Regions from separate parts of the Arthrobacter sp. E1SS-5 genome, predicted to be linked through region 3. Evidence: predicted binding sites of a transcription regulator. Region 3 holds the regulator's gene; each other region holds the start of a gene.

Region 1 (9,891 bases), 710 kb from region 3:
GCGGCCACAGGATGAAGACCTGGCCCTGGATGGACAGCGACCAGAAGTGCTGCAACGGACTGGCACCCGCATGGTCCTGCGCGTAGTAATCAACGGCGGCGTCTGCAAGCAGCCAATTCTGGCGGTAGAGCAGGGACGCCCAGGCCTGGTCGAGCACCTCCGGCCAGCGCCCCTGGGGCAGGATCAACCAGGTGCCGGCCAGGACTCCGAGGATCACCACGACGACGGCGGGCAGCAGGCGCTTGAACAGGTGCAGCCAGTGCGCCAGGAGTCGGAAGGGCTTGCCTGACTCCGCCTTGCGGACGAAGGAAAGGGTGAGCAGGAAAGCTGAAATCAGCAGGAAAATGTCCACACCACCGGACACGCGGCCCAACCAGACGTGGTAGGCCACCACCATCAGGACAGCCAGGGCGCGCAGGCCCTGGACCTCAGGGCGGAAGGAGGACTTTCTGGGCTTCGAAGGCGCCGGGTCTACTGAGGGGGCTTTGCTGCCTGTTGCTGCCTGCGGCATCAGACCGCCCAGCCCGCAACTGCCAGCAGCCGCTTGGCAAACTCATCCGCCATGCTGGCCGCATATTCAGCACTCAGGTGGTTGTCGTCCAGGTACACATACACATTGCCCACCACGGCTGGGCACTCCGTCGGGGTGCAGATCCGGTCTGTAAGGTCCACCAAAGACAAACCGGGCAGAAGGGCCATGTCCAGGGTGTCGAACGGGCTGCTGGCCGGAGAATTGTTGCTGACCGGCGGGCGGCAGGCCTGGGCCTCGGCGCCTTCCCGCACCACACATTCCGCCATGTTGAAGGAAAAGCGCGGGTTGTCCCGGAGGGCAACAACCTGGATCCCCTGGCCCAGCCACCCGGAGACCATCTCCTCGAAGCCGGGCGTCAGCGCCTCGGCAGGACTCGAAGGTGCCGCCGCAGTCCCCACCACGATGATCACGTCGGGCTTCTGCCTGGCGATTTCCTTCTGGACGTCCGCATTAAAGGCGTCGCAGTCAGCGCTTTCTCCCAGGTCCCGCGGCGTCGCCTTGCAGGCGCCCTTCAGAATGGAGTACAAAAGCCAGTTCTTTTGGGCTGCCAGCGGTTTAACGGCACCCGACCACTGCTGCGCATGGCTGTCCCCGAGCACCAGGACGCGCTTGGAGGGTTCACCTGCGGGCCGCTGTTCGAAGCACGATCCCTTCAGCAAGCGGCTCTCCGGGGCGATCTCTTCCGTACACGGCCCGTCCAGGGACACCCAGTCCTTGGTGAGATCCGCCGCCAGCGGCAAGAGGGACGCATCCGCGGCCGGTGTTCCGGCCGCGTAATCGGGGTCAAGGACGCGGGAGCCCGGGTTGTTGGCGATCTTCTGTGCCTCCACCGCGCGGCGTTCCATCTCAAGCTGGAAATTCCAGCCGGAGAGGGGCAGCGCTGCCACAGCCACTGCCAGCATGATGGCCAGAACCGCCCTTCGCTTCCGGACTTCCGGCCATTTCCATTCCCGCCACGGCTTTTCGATGTAGCGGGTGGTCAGGTAGGCGAGCGCCAGGGCAACCAGGATGATGACAGAGCCGGACAGCCAACCCGCGTGGTCCTTGCCGCTCCAGGCGAGAGCGAGTACCAGGAGTGGCCAGTGCCACAGGTACAGGGCGTAGGAGATGTCGCCGAGCTTGACAAGCGGCTTGGCGGAGAGGATGCGGTCTATCCCTGCGGCGCTTTCCGTTTGGCCTGCCACGATGACCATGGCTGCGGCGACGGTTGGCCACAGCGCGGCGATACCGGGGAAAGCCCCCTGCACGTCAAGAACAATGCCGCACGCCAGCATGGCCAGGACGCCCGCCCAGCCCATGATGACGCGGGTCCGGCGCCGGAAACGCAGGCCGGGGAGGATCAGGGCCACGAGCGTGCCCAGGGCGAATTCCCACAGCCGGGCGCCCGTGTCGAAGTAGGCCTGCACCTGGTTGGTGGCGGTGAAGATGATGGAGTAGCCCAGCGAACCAAGGAAGATGGCGAAGAAGATGTAGGCGAGCAGGGGACGGTAGGACAACCGGTAGCGCCTTGCCGTCCAGCCGGCCACCGCGAAGATCAGGGGCCACAGGATGAAGATCTGCCCCTGGATGGACAGCGACCAAAAGTGCTGGAAGGGGCTGGCCAGGCTGTGGTCGTTGGCGTAGTAGTCCACCGCGTCCCGCTGCAACAGCCGGTTCTCCGAGTAGGTGAGGGAGGCCCAGCCCTGCGCGATGAGGTCCAGCCACCGTGTCGGTGGAAGGACCAGGGCGGACACAGCCAGGGTTGCCACGATGACGGTGACAGCTGCCGGGAGAAGCCGCCGGAACAGGTGGAGCCAGTGTTTCGCGAGGGCGAAGGGCTGCTTCCGGTCATGGCGTCCAAGGAATTGAAGCGTCATCAGGAAGGCGGAAATAAAGAGGAAGACATCGACCCCGCCGGACACGCGCCCGAACCAGACGTGGTAGGTCACCACCATGAGGACAGCCAGCGACCGAAGGCCCTGGATCTCCGGCCGGAAAGATGGCTTCCGCTGCCTTGCAGCGACACTTGGCCTGGGTTCCGGTGCCTTCGGGGTTTCCGTTATCGACACAAGAACCTCTCAAAATCCTGCCAGCCAAAGCAGCAAGCCTAGCCAACGCCGCCTTTAACGGCTAATCAACACGGCGGTCCGGACTAAGCTGGCCACAACCGGCGAAGGGAGCGGGGATGGTTGTCCAGCTGCGGATTTGTGTGCCCGGGGAGCTGTCCGCGGTAACGGTACAGACCTGCCGGGACCAGCAGGGTGTGGCGGAAGTCATGGTGGCCAAGGGGGCGGCCGTGGTGCCCCCGGGCGACGTTCTGGAGGTTCTCATCGCCCGCGAGGCCGTGGAGGAACTGCTCGAAAAACTGGAAATCCTGAAGATCCGGGACGAGGGCTCGATCGCCATGACCACGCCGGAATTCGTCCTCTCGAGAAAGGCGGACCAGGCAGAGCGGTCCGCCCCCGGGGACGGTGCGGACGCAGTGATCTGGGACGACGTGACCCGGCAAACCGGCGAGGATTCCCGGCTGACGTGGAACTTCCTCGCGTTCCTGGTCCTGGCCACGCAGCTCGCAGGAATCGGCATTGTGACCGATTCCCCGATTGCCATCGTGGGCGCCATGGCGGTTGGCCCCGAGTTCGGACCGCTGGCCGCGCTGGCTGTTTCGCTTGCCACCCGGCAGTGGAAGCTTGGCCGGCGGGCCGCCGTCGCGTTGGGCGTGGGCTTTCCCGTTGCCATGGTGCTGGCGGCACTCACTGCCTGGCTTTCGGTGCCGCTGGGGCTTTTCCCGCGTGATGCCCTGGACAAGGGCTCGGCAGTCGAATTCATCTACCACCCGGGGCCCTATTCACTGATTGTCGCGGTGCTGGCGGGGATCGCGGGAATGCTGTCCATCATTGGCCGGCGTTCCGCCGCGCTGATCGGCGTTTTCATCTCCGTGACCACCGTGCCGGCGGCCGGGTACGTGGCGGTCGCCTTAGTGTTGGGCGAATACCAGAAGGCGGCAGGCTCTGCCCTTCAGCTGCTGCTCAACCTGGTGGGCATCGTGGTGGCCGCCTTGGCAGTCCTGCTCTTTTACCGGGTGGTCGCCAGGCGCGTGCCGGACGGGGTGGCGCGGAGGCTGCAGCGCCAGCGAAGCGGAGCGCGCCGCTAGCCGCCCTACGCTCCGCTAGGGGCGCAGCAGGCCGCGCAGGGTCTGGATGGTGTCCGCTTCGGCCGGAACTTTGTCATCGCGGTAGCGCTTGACGCGCGCGAAGCGCAGCGCGATTCCTCCGGGATAGCGCGGGGACTGCTGCACGCCGTCGATGGCAATTTCGACGACGGTGACGGGGTCCACCCAGACGGTGCCGGCAGTGCGCCGCACCTCAAGCTCCTGGAATCTTTCGGTCTGCCAGCGCAGCAGTTCGTCGGTGAGGCCTTTGAAGGTCTTGCCCACCATCACGTAACCGCCGGGTTGGCCGAACTCTCCGGCAGGGTCGAGGGCCCCCAGGTGCAGGTTGGACAGCAGCCCCGTGCGCCGCCCGGATCCCCATTCGCAGGCGAGCACCACCAGGTCATAGGTCAGGACCGGCTTCACTTTTACCCAGTTCGATCCACGCCGGCCGGCGGCATAAGTGGATCCGATCGCCTTCACCACAACACCCTCATGGCCGGCCGCCAGCGCATCCTGTGAGACACGTTCCGCAACTGCCGGGTCAGCCGTGACCTCCCCGGGAATCCGGTGGGCAGGGGCGATGCGCTCCAGCACTTCGATGCGGCGGGCCAACGGCTCATCCAGCAGGTCTCGGCCATCAATGTGCAGCACATCAAAGAACCAGGGATGCAAAACTGTTTCCCGCGCCGCATCCGCGCCAAACCGTGCCATGGTTTCCTGGAAGGGCCGCGGACCGCCTTCCTCGTCGAGGGCCAGGGTCTCGCCGTCCAGGATTACGTGCCGCAGCGGCAGGCCGCGGACCACTTCCACCACTTCGGGAAGCCGGTGGGTGACGTCGGCCAGGTTGCGGGTGTAGATGCTGACGTCATCGTCGGCGCGGTGGACCTGGATGCGCGCGCCGTCGAGCTTGTATTCCACCGAGGCCTCCCCCGTGGTTTCCAGTGCTGCGCCGGGGCTGGCCGCGGTGGAGGCAAGCATGGGCAGCACCGGGCGGCCCACCACCAGTCCGACGGCGTCCAGCTCGGCCTGGGTGCCCGTGATGGACAGGAGGGCTGTTTCGCCCAGGTCCCCGGAGAGCATGGCGGCACGCCGGACGGCTTCCACCGGCTTCCCGGCAGCACGGGCCACGGCATCCGTGAGGACTCCTTCCAAGGCGCCGGTGCGCAGTTCGCCAAGCAGGACGCCCGTGATGAACGACTGCTCCGGCCCGGTGGCAGCCGCCATCAGTTTCCGCAGGGTTGCTGCCCGTTCCGCGCCCGATCCGGCACCGGCCGCAGCGAGCAAGCGGTCCAGCGCCGCATCGAAATCTGCCACGGTCAGGCTTGGCTCGCCGGCCGGCTCCTCCTTGGCCGCTGCCACCGCGCTCCATCCCACGCCCACGCGGCCCTGCCGGGGCTTGGCGGTGAGCAAACCCACCGCCGTCGGGATCTCCGCGGGCTCAAGCCGGAGCAGCAGGCTTGCCAAGGCGTCGACTTTCGCCAGCCGGGAGCGGGTGGACGCAACGGACGTGGTGGTTTCCACCAGCTCAAGGAGCAGCATGGGACCATCCTGCCACGGCTCTGGACAGCCTCCCGGCCCTGCTCCACAATGGGCGCGTGGGGATCATTGTCGCGAACCTGTTCATCACCCTCGACGGCGTATACCAGGCGCCCGGCGGCCGGGAAGAAGACACCGAAGGCGGCTTCGAATTGGGCGGCTGGCAGGCACCGGTGTCCGACGACGAAGCGGGCGCCGCCATTGCTGCCGGGATCAGCCGCATGGACGCCTTGCTTCTGGGCCGGGAGACCTACGACATCTTCGCTTCCTATTGGCCGCACCAGTCCGGTGACATCGCGGACGCACTCAACGGGGTGCCCAGGTTCGTCGTATCCAGCTCCCTGCACGATCCCGATTGGGCAGGTACCACTGTGCTGCCGGATGCCGCCGCCGCAGGCAGGCTCCGGGAGGACTACGGGCAGGTGCACATGTTCGGCAGCGGGGTCCTCATCCGGTCCCTCCTGGCCGCAGGAGTGCTGGACCGCCTTCATCTCTGGCTTTATCCCGTCACGCTCGGACAAGGCAAGCGCCTGTTCGACGACGGCGCCGTACCCACCACCTTCCGCCTCGCCGAGCCGGCCCGCAGCTTCCCCAAAGGTGCTGTCTCCCTGGTCTACGAGCCAGCGGGCGGAGTGGAAACGCGGGACATGGCGGCGGGTTAAAGGGGCCTCGTTCAGGGGACATGAAAAAGGCTGGCCCGGCAAATGCCGGACCAGCCTTCTCAGCCAAAGAGCTGGGCCCACGCCGTCAGGGTTCCCTGACCGAGCGAAGCGAGGTTAGGGAGACGGTGGGGACTAGTGGCTGTGGCCTGCGTGCTCGTCCTCTTCGGCCGGCTTCTCCACAACCAGGGTCTCGGTGGTGAGAACCAGGGCGGCGATGGAGGCCGCGTTGCGGAGGGCTGCACGGGTGACCTTGACGGGGTCGATGACGCCCGCGGCGATCAGGTCCTCGTACTCGCCGGACTTGGCGTTGAAGCCGTTGTTGATCTCGGCGTCGGCAACCTTGGCGGCGACCACGTAACCGTCGAAGCCTGCGTTCTGGGCGATCCAGCGCAGTGGCTGCACCAGCGCGCGGCGGACGATGCCAACGGCGGCTGCGGCGTCGCCTTCAAGGGCCTTGACCGAGGCGTCCTCGTCCAATGCCTTGAGGGCGTGGACCAGGGCTGAACCGCCACCGGAGACGATGCCTTCTTCGAGGGCAGCGCGGGTGGAGGACACGGCGTCCTCGATGCGGTGCTTCTTTTCCTTGAGCTCAACCTCGGTGGCGGCGCCGACCTTGATGACGCCGATGCCGCCGGCCAGCTTGGCCAGGCGCTCCTGGAGCTTTTCGCGGTCCCAGTCGGAGTCCGTGCGGGTCAGCTCGGCGCGCAGCTGGGCAACCCGTGCCGATACATCCTCCGCCGAACCGGCGCCGTCCACGATGGTGGTGTTGTCCTTGGTGACGGTGATGCGGCGGGCAGTACCCAGCACCTCCAGGCCAACCGAGTCCAGGCTCAGGCCCAGCTCCGGGGAGACAACCTGCGCACCGGTGAGGGTGGCGATGTCCTGCAGCATGGCCTTGCGGCGGTCACCGAAGCCCGGAGCCTTGACGGCGACGACGTTCAGGGTGCCCCGGATGCGGTTGACGATCAGCGTGGACAGGGCCTCGCCCTCAACGTCTTCGGCAATGATGAACAGCGGCTTGGAGGCTTGCAGCGCCTTTTCGAGCAGCGGCAGGAATTCCTGGATGGAGGAGATCTTGCCCTGGTTGATCAGGATGAGTGCGTCCTCGAGGACAGCTTCCTGGCGCTCCGCGTCGGTGACGAAGTACGGGGACAGGTAGCCCTTGTCGAACTGCATGCCCTCGGTGAGGACCAGTTCGGTCTGCGTGGTGGAGGACTCTTCAATGGTGATGACGCCATCCTTGCCCACCTTGCCGAAGGCTTCGGCCAGGAGCTCGCCGATTTCGTCGCTCTGCGCGGAGATGGCGGCAACGTTTGCCACCTGGGTGCCTTCAACCGGCCGGGCGTTCTCCAGCAGGCGGGCAGCCACGGCTTCAACCGAAACTTCGATGCCGCGCTTGATCTGGCCGGGGGCAGCGCCGGCTGCAACGTTGCGCAGGCCTTCCTTGACCAGGGCCTGGGCCAGGACCGTTGCGGTGGTGGTGCCGTCACCGGCAACGTCATTGGTCTTGGTGGCTACTTCCTTGGCCAGCTGGGCGCCAAGGTTCTCGTAGGGGTCGTCCAGTTCCACTTCGCGGGCGATGGTGACGCCGTCGTTCGTGATGGTGGGGGCGCCCCACTTCTTGTCCAGGACGACGTTGCGGCCGCGGGGGCCGAGCGTCACCTTGACGGTGTTCGCGAGCTTATCGATGCCGGCCTCAAGGGACCGGCGGGCAGCGTCATCAAACGCAAGCTGCTTTGCCATGGTTTTGTCCTTTCAAAGACAGAACCCCGCACTGCCGGCCAGCATGAGCATGGCCGGCGGCACGGGGATCCGAAAGAGTTACTTGACGACGATCGCCAGGACGTCGCGGGCGGACAGCACCAGGTACTCGGTGCCGCCGGTCTTGACTTCGGTTCCGCCGTACTTGGAGTAGATGACGACGTCGCCAACGGCCACGTCGACGGGAACGCGGTTGCCATCTTCGAAGCGGCCGGGGCCTACTGCAACAACTTCGCCTTCCTGCGGCTTCTCCTGTGCGGAGTCCGGGATGACCAGGCCGGAAGCCGTGGTCTGCTCGGCTTCGAGCGGGCGGACAACGATACGATCCTCAAGAGGCTTAATAGAGACCGACACTCGGACCTCTCCTTTTCGTCAGCAAATTCGTGGACTGGAAAGCTTTCCGCCGTAGCTGGCAAACCGTCGTCGCGGTGCCGGCAGCAGCCTGGCTGGCAGCTCTTCATGTGTTAGCACCCTCCTAGGGAGAGTGCTAATGAAGACTCTATGTAAGGGTTAGCACTCGGTCAAGGTGAGTGCCAACGTTTCGTCACGGGCGTACGCCTTCGCCGGACGTACGACGCCGGGTTGCGGGCGGAAGCCGCGGCGCGCCTACCGGCCCAGGTCGTCGAAGTCCACGTCCTCGCCCCCGTCGGAATCGCCGCCGCCCTGCTGCCGCCCGCGGTAGAGGACCCATCCGGACACCGCTGCGGCGAGCAGCGAAATGACGAGGAAAACGATGCTCCCTGACCGGGCGCCGTCGTACAGCCCGCGGATGTCCCGCGACTCCTGGCTGTTGTCTCCGATGTCGTTGCCGCCTACCGAATAGACGGTGGCGTTGAAGGTGTCCAGCAGGAAGATGATTACCAGCAGGGCGATGCAAACCACGGCCACCACGGCAGCGGCAATCAGGACGGAACGGGCAAGCCGGGCGGCCCTGCTGTGCCTGGGCTCGTGGTCCGCGGTCTCCCCGGGGGCTGCGCTCTCATCCATGGTTTCAACAGTATCCGCATCCCGGCCGTGCGCTCCTCCACTAGGCTGGAACCCATGGCTCACGCTCCCCAGGACCAGATTGCACAGGACCAGATCGCACCGCTGCTGACCCCCGAAGGCTGGGAGTTGCTGGCATCCCTGGGCCCCTACCGGGACGAGGATTCGTTCGAGCTCAATTCGGCGCTCAGGAAGGCCGGGCACTCCCCCGAACTCGTATCCGCCGTGCTTACGCAGTCGCGGCTGCGCACCCGGGCGGAGGCGAAATTCGGCGAGTTTGCCCGCCAGATGCTCTTCACCCAGGCCGGATTGGAGCAGGCCACGCGCCTGAACGTCGCCGCCCACCACGCACGCCGCTTCGCGGCTGCCGGGATCAAGCACGTGGCAGACCTGGGTTGCGGCCTCGGCGCCGACTCACTGGCTCTGGCTTCCCTGGACATCAACGTCACCGCCGTCGAAATGGATGAGACCACCGCGGCCTGCGCCACAGTGAACCTCATCCCGTTCCCCAACGCCACGGTGGTGCACGCCGACGCGGCAGCGGTTCCGATGGAAGGGATCGACGGCGTCTGGCTGGATCCGGCCCGCCGCGTCACCTTCACCTCCGGCACCAAACGGATCTGGGACCCCGAGGCGTTCTCGCCGCCGTTGTCCTTCGTGGAGTCGCTCGCCGCCGAGGGGAAAGCGGTGGGAGTGAAGATGGGCCCGGGCATGCCACACGACTCCGTGCCCGCCGGGTGCGAGGCCCAATGGGTATCGGTGGGCGGCGATGTCACCGAGGTGACCCTGTGGTTCAACGCCGTGCGCAGGCCCGGCGTCCGCCGCGCTGCCCTGGTCCTGGGTTCCCAAGGGCCGGCCGAGCTCACCAGCGGGGAGGACTTCGGCGCCGGCCCGACAGCGCCGGTGGGAGCTGTGGAGGGGTACCTGTACGAACCTGACGGCGCCGTGATCCGCGCCGGGTTGGTGGCAGATGTGGCGCTGGAACTCGGCGCGCATTTGGTGGATGAGCACATCGCCTACATCTGCGCCCCGGAACTCCTGGACACCCCCTTCGCCAGGGCCTACAAGGTCCTGGAGGTCATGCCCTACAACGTCAGGGCGCTGAAGGCGTGGGTGAAGCGGGAGGGCATCACCGTGCTGGAGATCAAGAAGCGCGGCACCGCGGTGACCCCGGAAGAGCTGCGGAAGCAGCTGCTGCCGGGCGGGAAGGGTGCGGCTAAAAAGGGCGGTAAAAAGGCCACCCTGGTCCTGACCCGCATCGGCGAGGACCGGGTGGCCATCGT
Region 2 (9,891 bases), 1.2 Mb from region 3:
CGGGCTTCGTGTCCAAGCTCTGGTGCGCCCACGACACCTTCGGCGCCTACCGCGGGCTGTACGAGTGGGACGGTGCCGAACGGGCCGGAAGGTATGCTGCGGCGCTCTGGCGGGTGCTGGAACTTGTCAGTGTCCGCGGGTCGATCAGCTACAAGGTGCTTCCCGGCCTGCGCCGCGACGACGTGCTGGCGGACCCGGCCAGGATTGCGGCCGCCGGAATCGACCATGCATGGTGGCGGCTCCGCGCCAAAGAGTGACGGCAGGGCGCTCATGCCAGGCGGGCAAGGTACGACGGCGGACACGGACGTTTTAGTGGTTGGCGCGGGTCCCGCAGGGCTCACCACCGCCCTCCAGGCTCTTGCCCACGGGGCCACCGTACGGGTGGTGGACCGGCGGGAGCACCGGGCCCGCCCGTCAAGGGCGCTGATGCTGCATGCCCGTGCACTGGAAGGCCTCCGCCCCCTGGGCGTGACCGACCAACTGCTGGACCGGGCAGACACCGCCCCCGAAGCACGGATACACCTGGGCCGGCGGCTGGTCGAAGCCCGGCTGGGGCACGCAGACCTTTTGGACACCGCCTTCCCGCACCTGACGCTGGTCCGGCAGGCCGACGTCGAGGAGGTTCTGTGGCAGGCGCTGCAGGACAGGGGCGTAGCGGTGGACTGGGGCGTGGAATTCCGTGGCCTGCACCAGGACAACGGCAGGGCGCCGGCGCTTCAAAACGGCGGCCCGGTCCACGCGGAGCTCCACGGCGCCCGCGGGCCTGGGCAGCACCTTTCCCGCTTCCTGGCCGGCTGCGACGGACAGTCCAGCACCGTCCGCGGGATCACCGGCGCGCAGTGGCGCGGCGGGCCCTACCGGGTGGAAGCCGTCCTGGCCGACCTCGAACTCGATGGCCCCCTGGACCCAGGGCTGCTGCATGTGGCGGTGGGCCGTGCAGGGCTGGCTTTCCTTTTTGCGCTGGGCGAGGGTGCCACGTGGCGGATGCTGGCCACCCGCCCGGCGGTCCCGGGTTCCAGCGCCAGCTTCGGCCAGCTGGGTCCGCCCGTTCCACCGGAGGAGGTGGCGCGGCTGGTGAGGGAGTCGGGCCTGGGGGCCACCGTGCGGGACGTGGGCTGGTCCGCCCAGGTTCCGCTGCAGCACCGGATTGCCGGCACGTTCGGGACCAGCCCCGTCTTCCTGGCCGGCGACGCCGCCCACGCCCACTCCCCGGCGGGAGGCCAGGGCATGAACAACGGCATCCTGGACGCCCTCAACCTCGGTTGGAAGCTGGGGTTCGCCTCAACCGCCGGGAGGCCGCTGCCGGAACTGCTGGAAAGCTACGGGCGGGAGCGGCTGCCCGCGGCCCGGCGGGTGCTGGCGCTGACGCACCTGATCTTCTTCGGCGAAGCCTCGCCGCATCCGGCCGCCCGCCTGGCCCGCAGCATCCTGCCGGCGTTCGCTCCCGTCCTGCCGATCCTGCTTCGCAGGCGCTGGCTCATCTCGAAGGGCGTCAGGCTGCTGGCCCAGCCGTTCGTGAACTACCGGAGCAGCGCCATCTCGCGCGACGGTACGCCCGGGGCCAGCGGGTGGCCGCGGCCGGGCGAGCGGCTGCCCGATGCTGTGGTGTCGGTGGACGGACGGGTGGTCCGCCTGCATGAGCTGACCGCCGTGCCTGGCATCCACCTTTTGCTGGGGCGCGACGCCGGCCCGGTGGCCCTGGGTGCCGGCCCGGTCGCTGCAGCGCTGGACAGGCAGCCCCGGCTGCTCCACATCCATCGCCTGTCCAGCCATCCCGGAGCGGGCATGGTTGCGGTCCGCCCGGACGGCTGCGTGGGGTTCCGGTGCGGCGAGGCGGAGCCGGCGCAGCTCCGCGACTGGCTGCGGCTGGTCGGTGCGGTCCCGGACTAGGTGCCGTCGGGACTAAGGCGCCCTCCCGCCGTCGTAATGCTCCATCACTTATGGCTCCTAAAGGGGCCTTATAAGAGCCAAATCTGATAGGGCAACGGGGGTGGGGAGGGTAGTTGCGGCGGGGTTGCGGGCGTAGTCTGGTCAGTTCAAGGCACATAAGTCCAGCATGAGAGGGGAAGTTCCATGACCATCCCGCCAGTGCACGAACCTGAGCCGTTTCCGCCCGAACCCGGTCCGGAACCCACGTCGCCGGATCCCACCCAGCCGCCCGGTCCGCCGTCCCCCAACCCGTTCCCGGCACCGCCGGCGCCCGGCCCGCTGCCGGTCCCGGATCCAGGGCCCGCGCCGCTTCGCCCGGATCCCACCAGGGACTGACGGCAAAGCCGTAAAGCAGTGATGCCGAAGAGGGGCCTTCTGCGCAGCAGCAGCTGCGGAGAGGGCCCCTTTTCATGCTGCGGACGTCGCGAAAATCAGGCCCGCTTCGGACCTAAAAACAGGCAGGAAATCCGCGGCTGAACCCCTTGAAGACCTCCCGCTGCAGTGCTAAAAAATCTATATCAGCCACCACAGATCAGGCTGATGTGGAAGCAGTGTTGGACCATCTCTTACCAGGAGGGAAGCCATGTTGATGCGAACCGATCCGTTCCGCGAGCTGGACAGGCTGGCCCAGCAGGTCCTCGGTACCAGTGCACGCCCGGCGGCGATGCCGATGGATGCATGGCGTGAGGACCAGGAGTTCGTCGTGGCCTTCGATTTGCCCGGCGTCGCTGTGGATTCGGTGGACCTGGATGTGGAACGGAACGTCCTGACCGTGCGGGCGGAACGGCCCGACCCCGTGGGCAAGGACACCGAACTGATCGCAGCCGAACGGCCGCGCGGCGTCTTCAGCCGGCAGCTGATCCTCGGCGACACGCTGGACGTGGACAAGGTCAAGGCCAGCTACGACGCCGGTGTGCTGACGCTGCGGATCCCCGTTGCCGAAAAGGCCAAGCCGCGCAAGATCGAGATTGAAACGAAGGGGGCAAAGCAGGAGATCTCCGCATAGCCGGCGCGGGAAATCCGCTCAGCGCGAGAACCGTAGATGACCGGAAAGACTCGGGAGGCGGGCACATCTGTTGACTGCCTTTTTGGGGCGAATCGCCATCTGTGCAACGCCACAGCGCCAGACAGCGCATCGGCAGCTTAGGCCTCAACCTCCCGACACGGTGGCCCCCGGGTTTAGCCGGGGGCCATCCGCGTGCCGGGGGCACCTGCAGTCCGATGTAAGCCGGACGTCAAACGCTGAATTCCAGCATCAGGGCGGGCAATTCGTCAGCCAGTTCGCGGGCCAGGAAGCCAAGCGGTCCCAGCCTGCTGGCCAGGCGGTCCCCCGCGGCTGCATGCAAGTGGGTTCCCCAGCAGGCTGCCTGGGCGCCCGTGGTTCCGCGGGCCCGGAACCCGGCAATGGCTCCCGCCAGCACGTCGCCGCTGCCGGACGTGCCCAGCCCGCCGTACCCCGTGGTGATCTTCCACAGCTGCGGCTCGTCCGGGTTCAGGCCGGGCGGCTGGGTTATCAGCCCCTGGCAGCTGACCACGGCCCCGAACCTGGCGGAAATCTCTGCCAGGTCCTTTTCGAGGTCGTTCACGTCCCGCCCCAGCAGGACCGCCGCTTCCGTCGGGTTCGGGGTGAGGATCAGCCTTCCGCGCCACGGGTCCAGTTGGTCCTCCAGCGGCACCAGGGCCCCCAGCGCGTAGGCATCGAGGACGACGGCGGGACCTTCCCCCGCTCCAGCGTCGCCCTCGGAGCCACTGTCCGCGCCGCCCTCGCGGCTGAGCATCGCCTCCAGCAGTTCATTGGCAAGGTCGGGATCGTCCAGGCCTGGGCCCACCAGGATGGCGTCGGCTTTATCCAGGTAAGGGGAGATCCGGTCCAGTTCCGGCTTAACGGAGCCAGTGGCTGTTTCCGGGAGTCCAATTGCGCCGCACTCGGGCATCGCCACCCCCAGGTGCACCGACACCGACTCGGCCACCGCCAGCGTGAGCTTCCCGGCCCCGGCGCGCAGGGCTGCGGTGCCGGCCAGGAGGGCTGCCCCGGGGGTGGCCCTGGCCCCGCCAACCACCAGTACCGAGCCCCGTGAATACTTGTCCGCGCCCGGCTGCGGCAGCGGCCACTCCCGCAGGAGCGACGGCGTCACCAGGGTGGGTCCGGATGCATCAGTGCGGGCGGACACTGGTGTCTCCCGCGTGCTGGGTGACCTCTACGCCCTGCTCCGCCAGATGGTCAGCCACGTTGAAGCTTTCCAGCGTCCATGGCCCCACGCCGGAGGGGCGGACGAACTTGGTCAGTGAGGCGTTGAGGATGGCCTCCCTGGCCGCCAGGTCCAGCAGGTCCTTTTCGGTGAGGCCTTCCAGGACATACCGGAACAGCATGATCACGGCGTCGTGGCACACCAGCATGACCCGCTGGCCCATGCCTGTGCTGTTGAGCTCCGCCAGGACGGACCGCAGCCGCAGTGCCACGTCCGCCCACGATTCCCCTCCGGGCGGGCGGTAGTACAGTTTGCCCAGCCAGTCCCGGCGCTCGGATTCCCCGGGGTAGCGGTTCTCCACGCCCAGCCGGGTGAGCCGGTCCAGGATCCCCAGTTCGCGGTCACGGAGCCGCTCGTCGGTGCGCACCTGCAGTGGCCAGCCGGCTGTTTCCACCGCAATCTCAGCCGTCTGACGGGCACGCGCATATGGGGAAGACACCACCGCGTCGGGACGGAACTCCTCGGCGATCCGTCCCAGTGCCGTACCCAGGGCCTTGGCCTGGTCCCTGCCGGTTCCTGACAGGTCCACATCCGCATCGCGGGCGGGAACCTCGATGACCTCCACGCCGGCTTCACGGGCCTCGGTGGCCGCAACGTTGCCTTCGCTCTCACCGTGCCGGATCAGCAGCAGCTCCACGGCCCCGGGCTGCTGAACCGCCTCCGTCAGGCCGCCGTCGTTCGCTGAAGTGCTGTTTGCTGAAGTGTCCTTCAAAAAATCACCCCGTTCTGGCTGTTCCGAATGCGTACCGAATGCAGGAACACTACTAACGGCGTACCCAGGGGTCGGCGCAAAATAACCGGCGACGGTGGCAGCACCCGGGTGCGCCGCCGTCGCCACAGCGCTACGCGGCTTGACGCGCATTTTCCTCAGCGACGCGCAAAGGCATCGACGCACCCCGAATATGGGCGCGTCAGGGAAGATCCGCGTCGCCGGTGGTTTTGCGCGTCGAGGGCACCGTCTACCGTTCCGGCATCAGCACCTTGGAAAACACCGTGGCCCCGTTCGCGTTCCGGAGGCTGGCGGTGAAGCTGTTGTCCTCACCCAGCTGGACGTGGCCGAAGAACTGGTTTTCGCCGTCGCGCGGCGACTCCCCGGCGAAGCGTCCGGTCTTGGAGAACACCACCTCAGGGCCGAATGTGCCGTCCATGCTGTTGGGGCCGAAGGAACCTGCGGCGATGGGACCGGCCACGAACTCCCAGAAGGGGGTGAAGTCGGTGAATGCGGCACGCTCGGGGGAGTAGTGGTGGGCGGCGCAGTAATGCACGTCCGCGGTCAGCCACACCGTGTTCTTCACGCCGTTGCGCTTGAAAGCGCTGAGTACCCCGGCGATCTCGAGTTCGCGGCCCAGGGGAGCGCCGTTGTCGCGGTTGGACAGGCTCTCCTGGTTGACCGGGCCGTCCGGCACCACGATGCCCAGCGGCAGGTCGTTCGCGATCACCTTCCATGTCGCCTTGGACTTGGACACCTCGCGGATGAGCCAGTCCACCTGCTCCTGGCCAAGAATGTTCGTGGCGTAGGGTTCTTTGCCGTCCGTGTTGGGGGACTTGTAGGTGCGCATGTCCAGGCAGAAGATGTCCAGCTGCGGCCCGCGGGAGATCTTCCGGTAGATCCGTGCCGGCTGGTACTGGCCGGCGTCATCGAACGTTCCCGGGCGCCAGATGGCCGAGCTGTCGGCGATGGGCATGTTCTCCTGCCACGCCTGCCGGCCGCGGGCGGCGAGGGTGTTGACGTCCCGCACCGTGTAGCGCGGATCGTCGAGGATCTGGCCCGGGTACCAGTTGTTGTGTGTCTCGTGGTCGTCCCACTGCGCGATCACCGGTACGTCCGCGAACAGGGCCCGCATGTTGGCGTCCATGGAGTTGTAGCGGTGCCGGCCGCGGAATTCGGTGAGCGTTTCGGCCACCTTGGACACTTCCTCCGTGACCAGGTTGCGCCAGACCTGGCCGTCCTTTTCCACCACGGTTTCGGTGATGGGCCCGTCCGCGTAGATGGTGTCCCCGGAGTGGATGAAGAAGTCCGGGCGGGTCTGATGCATGGCCCGGTAGCCACGCATCCCGCCGATCTCCTCGTTGATGCCCCAGCCCTGGCCGGCGGTGTCGCCGGTCCACACAAAGCTCTGGGCGGACGACGCCGGGACGTCGCCGCCGTTGCTGGTGTCACCGGTGCGGCCCTTGCCGTTGACCGTCCCGGCGTCGGGAGCCGTGCGGAAGCTGCCGTGCACCGTCTCACCTGCCGCGCCGCCGTCGTCCTCGAAGCTGATCTCCAGGGCAAAGCGGGTGTTGGACGGGAGGTTTCCGGCGTGGATCTTGGCGGTGAAGTCGGACGCCTGGGTGGCGCGGGGCCCGCGGAGGACCCGCTCAAAGGCGCCCCGCCCACGCAGGATCTGGCCGCCGTCGTCCACTGCCCGCAGGACGGCCGTCATCCGGCCGGCTCCCGAGGCGCGGGACCAGAGCACGGCGGAATCAGAGGTAACGTCGCCCGTGGCGATGCCGCTGGGCAGCGTGAGCCGGTTACGCACCAAGGCGACGCCGGCGGGAGACTGGGTGGCTGCCGAGGCGTTGGCGGCGGGCACGGAGGCCAGCGCGGCGGCGAGGACGGAACTCTTGACTACGGTGCGGCGGGAAACCCCGGCCTGGGAAGATTCGCTCATGACCTCAGGTTTTCCCCGGCCGGCACACAGACTCCGACGCCGCGGTGAACGGACGGTATACGACGCGCAAATTCCCCCGCGATGCGCCAAGCCGCCGCCGCACCCCGAATATCGCCGCGCCAGGGAATCTGCGCGTCACCACCGCTTTGGCGCAGCGCCACCTGTCCCCGAAGCCCGGCGGACCCCGGCCCTATGGCTTCGCGAAGTCGCCGATGCGGCCCTCCCGCAGGGCCGCGCCCACGGCCGCGATGCCGCCGTAGTCAGGGAACAGCACGGACTGCCCGGCCACGAAGCCGGAGCCCGCGGTCGGAAGCGTCATGGTGCCAATGGCGTTCACGTCAAGGTTCCGCAGGCTGTAGGCCAGGATGGCGGCCTGGACGGGGTCGAAGGCCTTGTCCACGGTCAGGCAGCAGGAAGCGAAATCGACCAGGGACCGCACAGCGTTCACGTCGTTGAGGGCGCCGCCTGCGGTGAGGCGGGCCAGGATGGCGCGGAGCATGATCTGCTGGTCGCGCACCCGCTGGAAGTCGCCATCGGCAAAGGCGTAGCGCTCGCGGGAGAATTCCAGCGCCGCCTGCCCATCCAGGTGGTTCACCCCGGCGGGAAAGACGTGTTGGGTTTCAATGCTGGACTGGAACGGGATGGGAACGTTGACGTCGATGCCGCCCAGGCCGTCCACCAGGATCTTGAACCCGCCGAAGTCCAGCATCAGGGTGTGGTCGATGGTGATCCCCAGCAGCTGCTGCACGGTGGCAGTCTCCATGTCGATGCCGCCGTACTGCAGGGCGGCGTTGATCTTGGCGGCTCCATAACCGGGGATGTCCACCCAGTTGTCGCGGTTGATGGAGATGAGGTACAGGTTGCGCCGGTCAGCGGGGACGTGGACCACCATCAGGGAGTCTGCCCGCTGGTCCTGGGGTTCCCCGGTGGCTGCCGTGTGGGCGGCCGCATCACGTGCCGGGGTGCCGCCGCGGATGTCACTGCCGATGACCAGGATGTTCATCGGGGCTGCAGGCAGGTCCGGGATAGGGGCAGGCGGGGGTGGGGGAGCAGGAGCAGGAGCAGGCGGGGGCGTTTCAGATGGAGTCGGTGCGGGCGTTTCGCTGGGCGACTGCGTCTGGGTAGCTGCCGGCTGCGCTTCCTGGCCGGCGCGGTTCAGGCTGAAGACCGCGATTCCGGCCGCCACAACCAGCACCACCGCCACGAGCGCAGCAATCCAGCGGCGGCGGCCCAGGGCAACCAGCCAGGCGGGCCGGTGGGCGGATTGCCCGGCGGGCTGCGAACCGGAGTTTCCGGGGCCGCCGGGGCCGGATGGATCAGAACCGCCTGGGATGCTCATGACGCCTCCACCTCATTGTGACTGGTGGGATCAGTGTCCGTCCGGCAGGGCCTCATTGGCTACATAGTTGTCCAAACTGTCACCTGCCAGCGCGTCGCCGATGTCCTTGATGGCCTTCTGGTCTGGAAGGACGATGGATTGGCCGTCCGGGGAGGTTCCCACCCCCAGCGTGGGAAGGGTAAACGTTTTCAGGTCGCCCGCACGCACATTGCGCAGTTCCAGGGCCAGGTTCGCCAACGCCGCTGCACTAAGTCCGCTGTCCACGCTGATGAACGGCGCCATGGCAGTGACCGCGATATGCGCCTTCACGGGGTTCAGGAGCGTTTCCGGGCTCAAGTTCTTGGCGAAGAGCGCCCTCACGAAGGCCTGCTGGTTGCGCACCCGCTGGTAATCCCCGTCTGCGAAGGCGTAGCGCTCGCGGACGAACTCCAGAGCGTGTTCGCCGTCCAGCAGGCTGCGCCCCTGCTGGTAGGAGAATCTGTTGTGGGCGGAAACGAAGGGCTGGGCGATATTCACCTCAAGCCCGCCCAGGGCATCGGTGAGGCCAACAAATCCCTCAAAATCGACCATGGCCACGTGGTCCACGCGCTGGCGGAACATCGTTTCCACCGTCTGCACCATCAGGGGGACGCCGCCATAGGCGAGGGCCGCGTTGATCTTTGCCCTGCCGTGGCCGGGAATGTCCATCCAGAGGTCACGCATGAGGGAGATGGCGAAGATTTTGGCGCGGTCAGCCGGGATGTGCACCAGCATGAGGGTGTCGGCGCGCTGATCCGAACTGCTGCCCGAAAGCGCTGTGCCGACCGTTGCCCCGCGGCTGTCGCTGCCCATCACCAGAATGTTCAATGCCTCCCCCCTGGCAGCCGGCGCTGCGGATGCTGCTGCAGCTCCGGCAGCCTGACCGCTGCCGGCGCCTTCAGCCGCTGTTGCATTGGACGGCGACCGGGGCTGGGGTCGGTTGGACTCAGGCGGGAAGGGATTGTCGATGATTTTTGCCCGTGAATCGAAGGCGTGGCCGAGGGAGAAGAGGTATGCGCCGCCCGCGGCGGGGACCAGGACCACCACTGTGAGCAGCACCAGCAGTACGGCCCGTAGAGGTTGCCGACGGTGCCTGGTCCTCCCGGCAGTGCGAAGCGCGGTGATGCTGCGAAGCTTCGCCCGGATGATCATTCCGGAAAATTAGCATCGCAAAATACACGCTGCATCGGGGGAAACCACAGAAAACCCGCAGCCAGTTCCACAGCCGTCGCCCGCCTGGGACCAGGACGGCGGGCAGGCGAAGTTTGGCCAATCCTTTCCGGCTGTCCTACAGCTGGGCGGCGTCGGGGCTCACCGGTGCATTGAGGCGGGCGTGGCGCAGGATGGAGACGATCGCCGGGGCCAGCTGGTCCTCCATCTCCCGGTAGACCTCAGCCGAGCGGCGGTACGGGTCCACGATGTCATTTTCTGCGGGGTCGGCCGGCAGGGAGAGGTGCCTCACTCCGGCGGCCCGGGCGGGCAACCCCCGCCAAAAGGCGGCGTTGGCAGCGAGCCGGGACTCGTCGTCGGACGCTGCTTCCTGGGGAGGCACGGCGGCCTTGCTGTCATCTTCGGCGGCCCGCTGGTCCAGGACATTGAGCATCCGGGCGAACTCGCGGATGGTGAAGGTCCGCTTGAGCAAGGAGGCGTCCAGCTGCAGGACCTCGCCGCGGTGCCCGGACGTCATGGTGAGCACCAAGTCCAC
Region 3 (9,265 bases):
CCGATGCCGAAGATCACCGTATTGGCGTCAATGGCATCCACGTAGTTTTTTTGGTTGAGCGTTTTGGGCCGGATCGTCCGGCCACGGCTGGAGAGGATGTCGTGGGTGAGCACGTCCACGGGATTCTGCAGCGACTGGGTGCGCAGGAGTGACACCAGCTGCTGCAGTACCGCCGGCGTGATGACAGTGCCCCTGGCCACCAGTCCGCGGACCTCCTGGAGGAGCCGCATGATACGGGGGACGTCAGTGACGGGACCACTGATGGACAGTTCGTTGCCGCGGGCGTGGAAGTCGACATCGGGAAACTGCTCTTCGATGAAACGCAGCGCCTCATCGTGGCTGCCAAGTGATTGAACCATCTGGTCGGTGTTCTCAAAGAGGACAACTTCGGTCCGGGTGCCGGGCATGGAGTGGGGAAATTCCCCCGGACTGCCTTCGCCCGTGTTGAGCCGGCGCTTACCATTTGCTGATTCAGTCATGGTGTTGGCCCGCAGGCCCGTGGTCCCCTCGAAGTTCGACATCACTTGTTTGCGTTTGGCTGATGCCGGGGCCCGTTGCGCGGCGCTCCCTGCCCAGCGATCCCTTTATCTTACGCCAGCACCGGTACGGAGCGGATACCTGGCGCAACGGAAGCGTCCACGCCACCCGTGAAATGGCTCCCAAACAAACCCTTAGATATCAACTTCATATCGGCCTCATATCGTTCCAGTTGCAGTTGGCCGGAAGGAGGCACAGAGCGGCTGACCGCGCGCACCGCTGTGCAATGCTGGAAATCCAGCATCTGCTGGGACGCCAGGCCGCCAGGGGGATCGGCCCGCCACGCCAGGAAAGGACAAGGGCAGGACAGTGCCGGAAACCTCTGCGCCCAAAAGGGCAGGACGCCCCATGGGCCGGGTGCGCCCGGCTGTCCTTGCAGGAATCCTGGTGCTTGTTCCGGTCCTGGCCGGCTGTACGGCCGAGGGCGGGCCTTCCCCTGCAGGCACCACCGCGTCGGTCCCGGCCTCCGGCGGCACAATGCCGGACGCCCCCTCCACCAGCGCCCCGCTGGAAACCACGCAGTCCTCCAACAAGGCCCCGGTCTACTGGATTGGCCGCAGCGGCGCGAATATCTTCCTTTACCGTGAATTCCGGGACGTCCCCGAGCAGGACAATCCGGTCACCCGGGCCCTGCGCGCCATGATGTCGGAAAAGCCCCTGGACCCTGATTTCTTCACCCCCTGGCAGAACCCGGACAAACTGGCCACTTCCATTTCAGGCAAGGATGTCATCACCGTCGACGTCTCCGCCGACGCCTTCAACAGCAACCTCGATGCCGACATGGCGGCCCGGGCCATCCAGCAGCTGATCTACACGGCCACCGCGGCGGCTGCCAGTTCGGGCCTGATCGACACCAGCCAGCAGATCCGGGTCCGGATCCTGGTGGATGGCCATACGGACTACGTCGCGTTCGGAAAGATCCAGCTGGGCGCACTCATGACGCGGGCAGCAGGCCTTGTGGCGCCGGTATGGATTATCGACCCCCAGGAAAACACCGACGTGCCGGGCGGCAGCGTGAAGATCACCGGGCGCAGCACCTCACCGGGGGCGAAGCTCCACTGGCAGCTCCTTCGGGCCGGGGACGGCGGCAGCAAAGCGCCCTTCCTTAGCGGGGAAACGACGGCCGGCGCCGAGCAGGGACAGGCGGGCGCCTTCACGCTTGCCCTCAACCTGCCGCCGGGCGACTACGAGCTCCGGGTAGCGCAGGCCGGCTCCGGCGGGGAGCCGGACAAGAACGAGGACACGAGATCCTTTAAGGTCCAGTAGCGGTCCAGCGCCCAAGGATGTCGCTGGCCAGGACGACGGCGGCCGGGCCGGCTGTGGAGGATCGCAGGACATGGTGCCCCAGCAGGGCCGTCACAGCGCCTTTGTCGCAGAGTTTGGTTACTTCCCGCGGGCTGATGCCGCCCTCCGGGCCCACGATCAGCAGGATTTCTCGGGGGCCCATGCCTGCCCTCGCCTGCCACGCCTCCAGGACGGTACGCAGCGGCCGCACGGCGTCTTCATGCAGGATGACCGCCAGGTCCGCCGTTTCCACGGCGGCGGAAAGCGCTGTGGTGTCGACGGCGGAACGCACCTCCGGGATCCAGGCACGCCGCGCCTGCTTGGCGGCCGCCGTCACGGTTGACTCCCACTTGGCATGCGCCCGCGCTGCCCGGTCGCCTTTCCAGCGGACGATGGACCGTTCAGACTGCCAGGGCACGACGGCGTCGATGCCCAATTCGGTGGCTGTCTCAATGGCCAGCTCGTCACGGTCTCCCTTGGCCAGGGCCTGGACCAGCACCAGCCGGACGTCGGGCCTGTCTTCCACTGTCAGGCTGCTGCACTCCACCTCGAGCCCGGACGGCGTGGCCGAGACGACCTTTCCGGTCATTCGGGTGCCGGCGCCGTCGACAATATCCACGGCCTCGCCCGGCGCCAGCCGCTTCACGGTGACGGCGTGCCGCGCCTCGGCCCCTTCGAGGACGAACATGCGGCCCGGCGTCGTTGCGTCCAGGGAACCAGCGGAGGTGAAGAAGACGGGGTTGCTCACCGCTACAGGTTCCCGAACCGGTCCCGGAGCTTGGCGAACATGCCGCCGCTGGCAGCCAACTTGCCCTCGGTAATCTGCTCACCCCGGAGCTTGGCCAGTTGGCGCAGGAGGTCCTCCTGCGCGGAGTCGAGCTTGGCCGGGGTGTCCACCTGCAGGTGGACCTTCAGGTCGCCGCGGCCGTAGCCCCTCAGGTGGGTAACACCCAAGCCGCGGAGGGTGATGATTTCGCCTGACTGGGTTCCCGGCTTGACGTCGATCTCCTGGGTACCGTCGAAGGTTTCCAGGCTGACGTCCGTGCCCAGGGCTGCCGCGGTCATGGGGATGTGCAGGGTGGCGTGCAGATCATCGCTTTCACGCACATACGTGGGGTCGTTGTTGACGCGGATCTCCACGTACAGGTCACCCGCCGGGCCCCCTGCCGGGCCTGCCTCCCCCTGGCCCGAGAGCTGGATGCGGGTACCGGTGGCGACGCCGGCGGGAACCTTGATGGTCAGCGACCGGCGGCTGCGGATGCGGCCCTGGCCACTGCATTCGTTGCAGGGGTCCTTGATGACCGTGCCGAAGCCCTCGCAAGTGCCGCAGGGGGCTGCCGTCATGACCTGGCCGAGGATGGAACGGACGGCCCTCTGGACCTGGCCGCTGCCGCCGCAGATGTCGCAGCGTTCCGGCTGGGTCCCGGGGCGGCAGCACGATCCGTCACAGGTGGGGCAGACCACGGCGGTGTCCACCTCGAGCTTCTTGTTGACTCCGAACACGGCGTCACGGAGGTCGATCCGGACACTGATGAGCGCGTCCTGGCCGCGGCGGACACGCGAGGCAGGGCCCGAAGTGCCGCCGGCGCCAAAGAAGGTGTCGAAGATGTCCTGGAACGCGAATCCCTGGCCTGCATAACCGGCACCGCCGAAGCCATTGTCCGTGCCGTTTTCATTGCCGGTGGTGTCGTAGATCCTGCGCTTCTGGGGGTCGGAAAGGACCTCGTAGGCGTGCGTTACCGCCTTGAAGCGCTCTGCAGCGTCGGCACCTGGGTTAACGTCCGGGTGGAGGGTGCGGGCCAGCTTGCGGTAGGCCTTTTTGATCTCTTCCCCCGTAGCTTCGGGTGAGACTCCAAGGACGTCATAGTGGCTGCTCAAAGTTCGTGTCTCTTCCTTGTAGTACTGCGTTCAGTTGGTCGGCCAGGGCTCTCGTTCCACAGTCGGAGCAAGCTCCGGCGGCCAAGAGTCAGGGCCCCAAAATCCTGGAAAGGTAGCGGGCTACTGCCCTGACGGCGGCCATGGTGGTGGGATAGTCCATTCGGGTAGGACCGAGGATTCCCACTTTGGCTGCGCTGTCCGGACCATAGCCGGTGGCCACCACAGAGGCTTCGGCAAGGCCGTCATAGGGGTTCTCCCTTCCGATGCTGACAGCCACGCCCCGGTGGTCCTGGGCCATCTCGCTCAACAGCCGCAGCATCACCACCTGTTCCTCGAGCGCCTCCAGCACAGGGCCAATGCTCAGCGGAAAGTCCACATTGGACCTGGCGAGGTTGGCGGTGCCGGCCATGACCATGCGGTCTTCCCGGCTGCTCTGGGCCAACGCCTCCAGGCCGAGCGCCAGCGCGTGTGCCGCCTGGCGCTGCGGGTGGGGTGTCGCAGCCACGACGGCGGGAAGGGCCTGGGCGAGTTGGCTCAGCCGGGTTCCCCCGAGCGCGGCAAGAAACCGGGTGCGCAACTCGGCCAGCGCGTCGTCGCCGAGGTCCTGCCCGACGTCGATGACGCGCTGCTCCACCTTGCCGCTGTTGGCGATGAGGACCACGAGGACCTTCCGCGGTGCCAGCAGCACAAATTCGATGTGCCGGACAAGTGCCCTGCTCAGGTGCGGGTACTGGACCACAGCCACCTGGTTGGTCAGCTGCGACAGCAGCCGGACAGTGCGGTCCAGCACGTCGTCAAGGTCATCCGCGCCTTCCAGGAGGGTCTGGATGGCACGGCGTTCTGCCGCCGAAAGGGGCTTGACTGCCGAGATCTGGTCGACAAAGAGCCGGTAACCCTTGTCGGTGGGGATCCGGCCGGCGCTGGTATGGGGGGCGGTAATCAGCCCCTCGTCCTCAAGGGCGGCCATGTCATTGCGGATGGTGGCGCTGGAAACACCAAGATGATGCCGCTCCACCAGGGCCTTCGACCCAACCGGCTCGCGGGAGTGGACGTAATCCTCCACGATGGCCCGCAGTACTTCCAGTTTGCGTGGCTCGCTCACTCTCCACCTCCATCCATGGTCCGGGGCCGCTCGCCCCGCCCGGTGCCACCCAGGGGTTAGCACTCGACATGCCTAAGTGCTAACAGTCTATTATGCCTCGCCCCGTTGTTAGCATTGGTACCGCTCCGGGCGAAACTCCCGGGCTGAGGAGCTAGCGCTAGGCGGATCGATTCCATGGATTACCAGAACTGGGGCCCCCGGGGCATTTCCGCTCCCTCAAGGGCGGAGCTGCCCGAGGTCCCCGTGGAGCGCGGCATGGTGCTTGAGGACGTACAGTCCGGCTGGGTGGGCGCTGTCACCCGCGTGGAGAAATCCGGCGGAATGCACGTCGTGGCATTGGAGGACCGCCGCGGGAAGTCCCGGTCCTTCAAGCTTGGGTTCGGTTTCCTCCTTGAGGGCCAGCCCATCCGATTGATGCCGCCAGCGCCGAAGGCCGCTTCCGGTCTTCCCGCCGGCCGGACCGCCTCCGGTTCGGTGCGCGTTTCCGGCCAGCGCGCCCAGGTTGCCAAGGCAAGCCGGATCTGGGTGGAAGGCAAGCACGACGCCGAACTGGTGGAAAAGGTCTGGGGAGACGACCTGCGCGTGGAAGGCATCGTCGTCGAGCCCCTCCACGGCATCGACGACCTGGCCGCTGCCGTCGCAGACTTCAGGCCCGGCCCGGGCCGCCGCCTCGGCGTGCTGGTGGACCACCTGGTTCCCGATTCGAAGGAATCCCGGATCGCCGACTCCGTGATGGCCTCCCCGGGCGCGGCCGGAAACGTCCTGATCGTCGGCCACCCCTATGTGGACGTCTGGCAGGCAATCCGCCCTGCAGTCCTGGGCATCGAAAAATGGCCCGCCATCCCCCGTGGGCAAGACTGGAAGACCGGGATCCTCAAAGCTTTTGGCTGGCCCCACGCCACAAAGGAAGACATCGGCCTCGGATGGCAGAAGCTGCTGGGCGCCGTACGCACGTACGCGGACCTCGAAGCGTCGCTGCTGGGCCGGGTTGAGGAAGTCATCGATTTCCTTACCGTGCCCTGACGGGCAGGCAACGGCCACAAAGCCAGTATTCTTGGTAGTAGTCAGCACCAACTTGCACCTCAGAAGGACACAGACTGTGGCAGAAAACGCACGTGATCACAGGGACGGCCAGGGCCGTTCCGAGTACCATGGCGTACCCGCCAACGCCCTGCCGCTTACGGCCAGCGAAGACCGCCAATGGGCCACGCTGGCGCACTTCGGCGGAATCCTGGGGTGCATCCCCTCGCTGCTGATCTACCTGATCTTCCGCGACCGCGGGCCGTTTACCGCGCAGGAGTCCAAGGAAGCGTTGAACTTCAGCCTGCCGCCCACCATCGCCGCGGTGCTGGCCAACATCCTGGTCTTCATCCCCTACGTGGGTAACATTTTCGCCGTCATCGCCACACTGATCTGGGTGGCGCTCACGTGCTTCTCCGTGGCCGCCGGCATTCACGTCAACCGCGGCCAGCCGCACCGCTACCAGTACAACCTGCGCTGGATTAAGTAGCCTCAGGCGGCTGTGGAGCCCACACCGCCAGGGCGCGGGCGGGACTAGTCCGGGAGGATGCGGCGGACCACTGCGTCTGCCAGCAACCGGCCCTTGAGGGTCAGGACCAGGCGTCCCCGGAAAGCGGCAGCAGGCTCCACCAGGCCGCCCGCGATCAGCCCGGCCACCTCGTGCCGCCCGGCAGCGCTGAGCGCTGACACGTCGAGCCCTGACTGCAGGCGCGCCTCGAGCATGACTTTTTCCAGGTTCCTGGTTTCCGCGTCCAGGGTTTCCCTGCCGGCAGCCGGCGACAGCCCCTGCGACAGCCGGTTGGCGTAGGCGGATGGGTGCTTGACGTTCCACCAGCGGACCCCGCCCATGTGGGAGTGGGCGCCGGGCCCGATCCCCCACCAGTCGTCACCCCGCCAATAGGCGAGGTTGTGGCGGCACGCCTGCTCCGGAGTGCGCGCCCAGTTGCTGACCTCATACCAGCCAAGCCCGGCTTCGGTGATCAGCTTGTCGGCGAGCTCGTACTTGTCGGCGTGGTCGTCGTCGTCAATTCCCGGGACCTCGCCACGGCGCATCTGGGCCGCCAGCTTGGTGCCCTCCTCGACGATCAGCGCGTAGGCGCTGATGTGGTCGGGCTGGTAGGACAGGGCGGTCTCCAGGGAGTGGCGCCAGTCGGCAAGCGTCTCCCCCGGCGTGCCGTAGATCAGGTCAAGGCTGACAGCCAGGCCGGCTTCCCGGGCCCACTGAACCACCTGCGGAACCCGGCTGGGCGTGTGGGTGCGGTCCAGGACCTTGAGGACGTGCGGAACGGCGGACTGCATGCCGAAGGACACGCGCGTAAAACCGGCTTCCTTGAGGACGGCCAGGGACTCAGGGGTGACCGAGTCAGGGTTGGCTTCCGTGGTGACCTCGGCACCGTCCTCGATGCCCCACTGGTCGATGGCAGCGCGGAGGATCGCCGCAAGGTCATCTGCGGGCAGCAGCGTGGGCGTGCCGCCGCCGAAGAAGACCGTGCTGAGCTTCCGCTCCGGCAGGCCGGAACCGGCCAGCACCCTGGCCGCCAGCGCCACTTCCGACACCGCCGTTTGGGCATACGCGTCCTGGGATGCGCCGCCGCCGAGTTCCGTGGCGGTGTAGGTGTTGAAGTCGCAGTATCCGCAACGCACGGCGCAGAAGGGAATATGGACGTACAGGCCGAATGCCCGGCCCGCCGCACCATCCGCTGCCTGTGCAGGCAGCAGACCGTCCGACGGCGCCGGGTCGCCGAGGGGAAGGACGCTGGGCATCAGCGCGTCCCCCGCTGCGCGGTGGTCACTTCTTCTTTGCCTTGTCCTTCGATTCGTCCGTGGTGAGGGCGGCGATGAAGGCCTCCTGCGGCACTTCCACAGTGCCCACCATCTTCATGCGCTTTTTGCCTTCCTTCTGCTTTTCCAGCAGCTTGCGCTTACGCGAGATGTCACCGCCGTAGCATTTAGCCAGGACGTCCTTGCGGATGGCCCGGATGCTTTCACGGGCGATGATCCGGGAACCGATGGCCGCCTGGATGGGCACCTCGAACTGCTGCCGCGGGATGAGTTCACGGAGCTTGCCGGTCATCATCACGCCGTAGGCGTATGCCTTGTCCCGGTGGGTGATGGCACTAAAGGCGTCAACCTGCTCGCCCTGGAGCATGATGTCCACCTTGACCAGGTCGGCAACCTGCTCGCCGTCGGCTTTCCAGTCCAGCGAGCCGTAGCCCCGGGTCTTCGACTTGAGGATGTCGAAGAAGTCGAAGACGATTTCCGCCAACGGCAGGCGGTATCGGATTTCCACCCGGTCCTCGGAAAGGTAGTCCATGCCGTTCATGACGCCGCGGCGTGACTGGCACAGCTCCATGATGGCGCCCACAAACTCATTGGGGGCCAGGATGGTGGCGGAGACCATGGGTTCGCGTACCTCGGCGATCTTGCCGGTGGGGTACTCGCTGGGGTTGGTCACGCGGACCACCTTCTTGTCCTCCAGGGTCACCTCATATTCCACGTTTGGCGCGGTGGAGATGAGGTCCAGGTTGTATTCGCGCTCCAGGCGTTCGCGGGTGATCTCCAGGTGCAGGAGGCCCAGGAAGCCGACACGGAACCCGAATCCCAGTGCGGCGGAAGTCTCGGGTTCGTACACCAGCGCGGCGTCGTTGAGCATGAGCTTTTCGAGGGCGTCGCGGAGGACCGGGTAGTCGGCGCCGTCCAGCGGATAGAGGCCGGAGAACACCATGGGCTTGGCATCGGCGTAGCCGGGCAGCGACTCGGCGGCCGGCTTGGCCAGGTTGGTGACCGTATCGCCAACCTTGGACTGCCGCACGTCCTTCACACCGGTGATCAGGTAGCCCACTTCACCGACGCCCAGCCCCTTGGAGGGTGTGGGTTCGGGTGAGCTGACGCCGATTTCCAGGAGCTCGTGCGAGGCCCTGGTTGACATCATTTGGATGCGTTCCCGGGGGTGGAGCATGCCGTCCACGACACGCACATAGGTCACCACGCCGCGGTAGGTGTCGTAGACAGAGTCGAAGATCATGGCGCGGGCCGGAGCATCCGGGTCACCCTCCGGCGCGGGCAGGTCCCTGACAATCTTGTCCAGGAGGGCTTCCACGCCGACGCCGGTCTTCCCGGACACGCGCAGGACGTCCTCGGGATCGCCGCCGATCAGGTTGGCCAGCTCGGCTGCGTACTTTTCGGGCTGCGCCGCCGGCAGGTCGATCTTGTTCAGCACCGGAATGATGGTGAGGTTGTTTTCCATGGCCAGGTACAGGTTGGCGAGCGTCTGGGCCTCGATGCCCTGGGCCGCGTCCACCAGCAGGATTGCGCCTTCGCATGCGGCCAGGGACCTGGACACCTCGTAGGTGAAGTCAACGTGGCCCGGGGTGTCGATCATGTTCAGGGCATAACTCACGCCGTCCACCTCCCACGGCATGCGGACAGCCTGGGACTTGATGG

Evidence for each region. The regulator HrcA, encoded in region 3, represses chaperone genes, less so after heat shock. The targets are predictions, from matches to a motif close to TTNGCACTCGNNNNNNNCGAGTGCNAA.
Region 1: a site for HrcA is predicted at 8,135-8,161, ahead of groES (co-chaperone GroES). Genes of this name have one in related genera too.
Region 2: a site for HrcA is predicted at 2,411-2,437, ahead of ACIGJD_RS16145 (Hsp20/alpha crystallin family protein). Genes of this name have one in related genera too.

What each region holds. Positions count from the first base shown of each region.
Region 1 is NZ_CP172703.1:2,970,944-2,980,834, forward strand. It holds gene ACIGJD_RS13745 (acyltransferase family protein) at 1-511, opposite strand, end outside; gene ACIGJD_RS13750 (acyltransferase family protein) at 511-2,466, opposite strand; gene ACIGJD_RS13755 (DUF389 domain-containing protein) at 2,697-3,665, shown strand; gene ACIGJD_RS13760 (ATP-dependent DNA ligase) at 3,681-5,204, opposite strand; gene ACIGJD_RS13765 (dihydrofolate reductase family protein) at 5,261-5,863, shown strand; gene groL (chaperonin GroEL) at 5,996-7,606, opposite strand; gene groES (co-chaperone GroES) at 7,685-7,978, opposite strand; gene ACIGJD_RS13780 (hypothetical protein) at 8,231-8,611, opposite strand; gene ACIGJD_RS13785 (THUMP-like domain-containing protein) at 8,666-9,891, shown strand, end outside.
Region 2 is NZ_CP172703.1:3,442,890-3,452,780, reverse strand. It holds gene ACIGJD_RS16160 (hypothetical protein) at 1-257, shown strand, start outside; gene ACIGJD_RS16155 (FAD-dependent monooxygenase) at 271-1,890, shown strand; gene ACIGJD_RS16150 (hypothetical protein) at 2,074-2,265, shown strand; gene ACIGJD_RS16145 (Hsp20/alpha crystallin family protein) at 2,513-2,935, shown strand; gene ACIGJD_RS16140 (NAD(P)H-hydrate dehydratase) at 3,165-4,100, opposite strand; gene ACIGJD_RS16135 (histidine phosphatase family protein) at 4,084-4,890, opposite strand; gene ACIGJD_RS16130 (alkaline phosphatase D family protein) at 5,138-6,829, opposite strand; gene ACIGJD_RS16125 (LCP family protein) at 7,020-8,168, opposite strand; gene ACIGJD_RS16120 (LCP family protein) at 8,199-9,338, opposite strand; gene ACIGJD_RS16115 (arsenate reductase/protein-tyrosine-phosphatase family protein) at 9,475-9,891, opposite strand, start outside.
Region 3 is NZ_CP172703.1:2,264,462-2,273,726, forward strand. It holds gene ACIGJD_RS10475 (PhoH family protein) at 1-479, opposite strand, end outside; gene ACIGJD_RS10480 (GerMN domain-containing protein) at 886-1,803, shown strand; gene ACIGJD_RS10485 (16S rRNA (uracil(1498)-N(3))-methyltransferase) at 1,790-2,569, opposite strand; gene dnaJ (molecular chaperone DnaJ) at 2,572-3,699, opposite strand; gene hrcA (heat-inducible transcriptional repressor HrcA) at 3,788-4,801, opposite strand; gene ACIGJD_RS10500 (DUF3097 domain-containing protein) at 4,976-5,824, shown strand; gene ACIGJD_RS10505 (DUF4870 domain-containing protein) at 5,901-6,311, shown strand; gene hemW (radical SAM family heme chaperone HemW) at 6,356-7,585, opposite strand; gene lepA (translation elongation factor 4) at 7,611-9,265, opposite strand, start outside.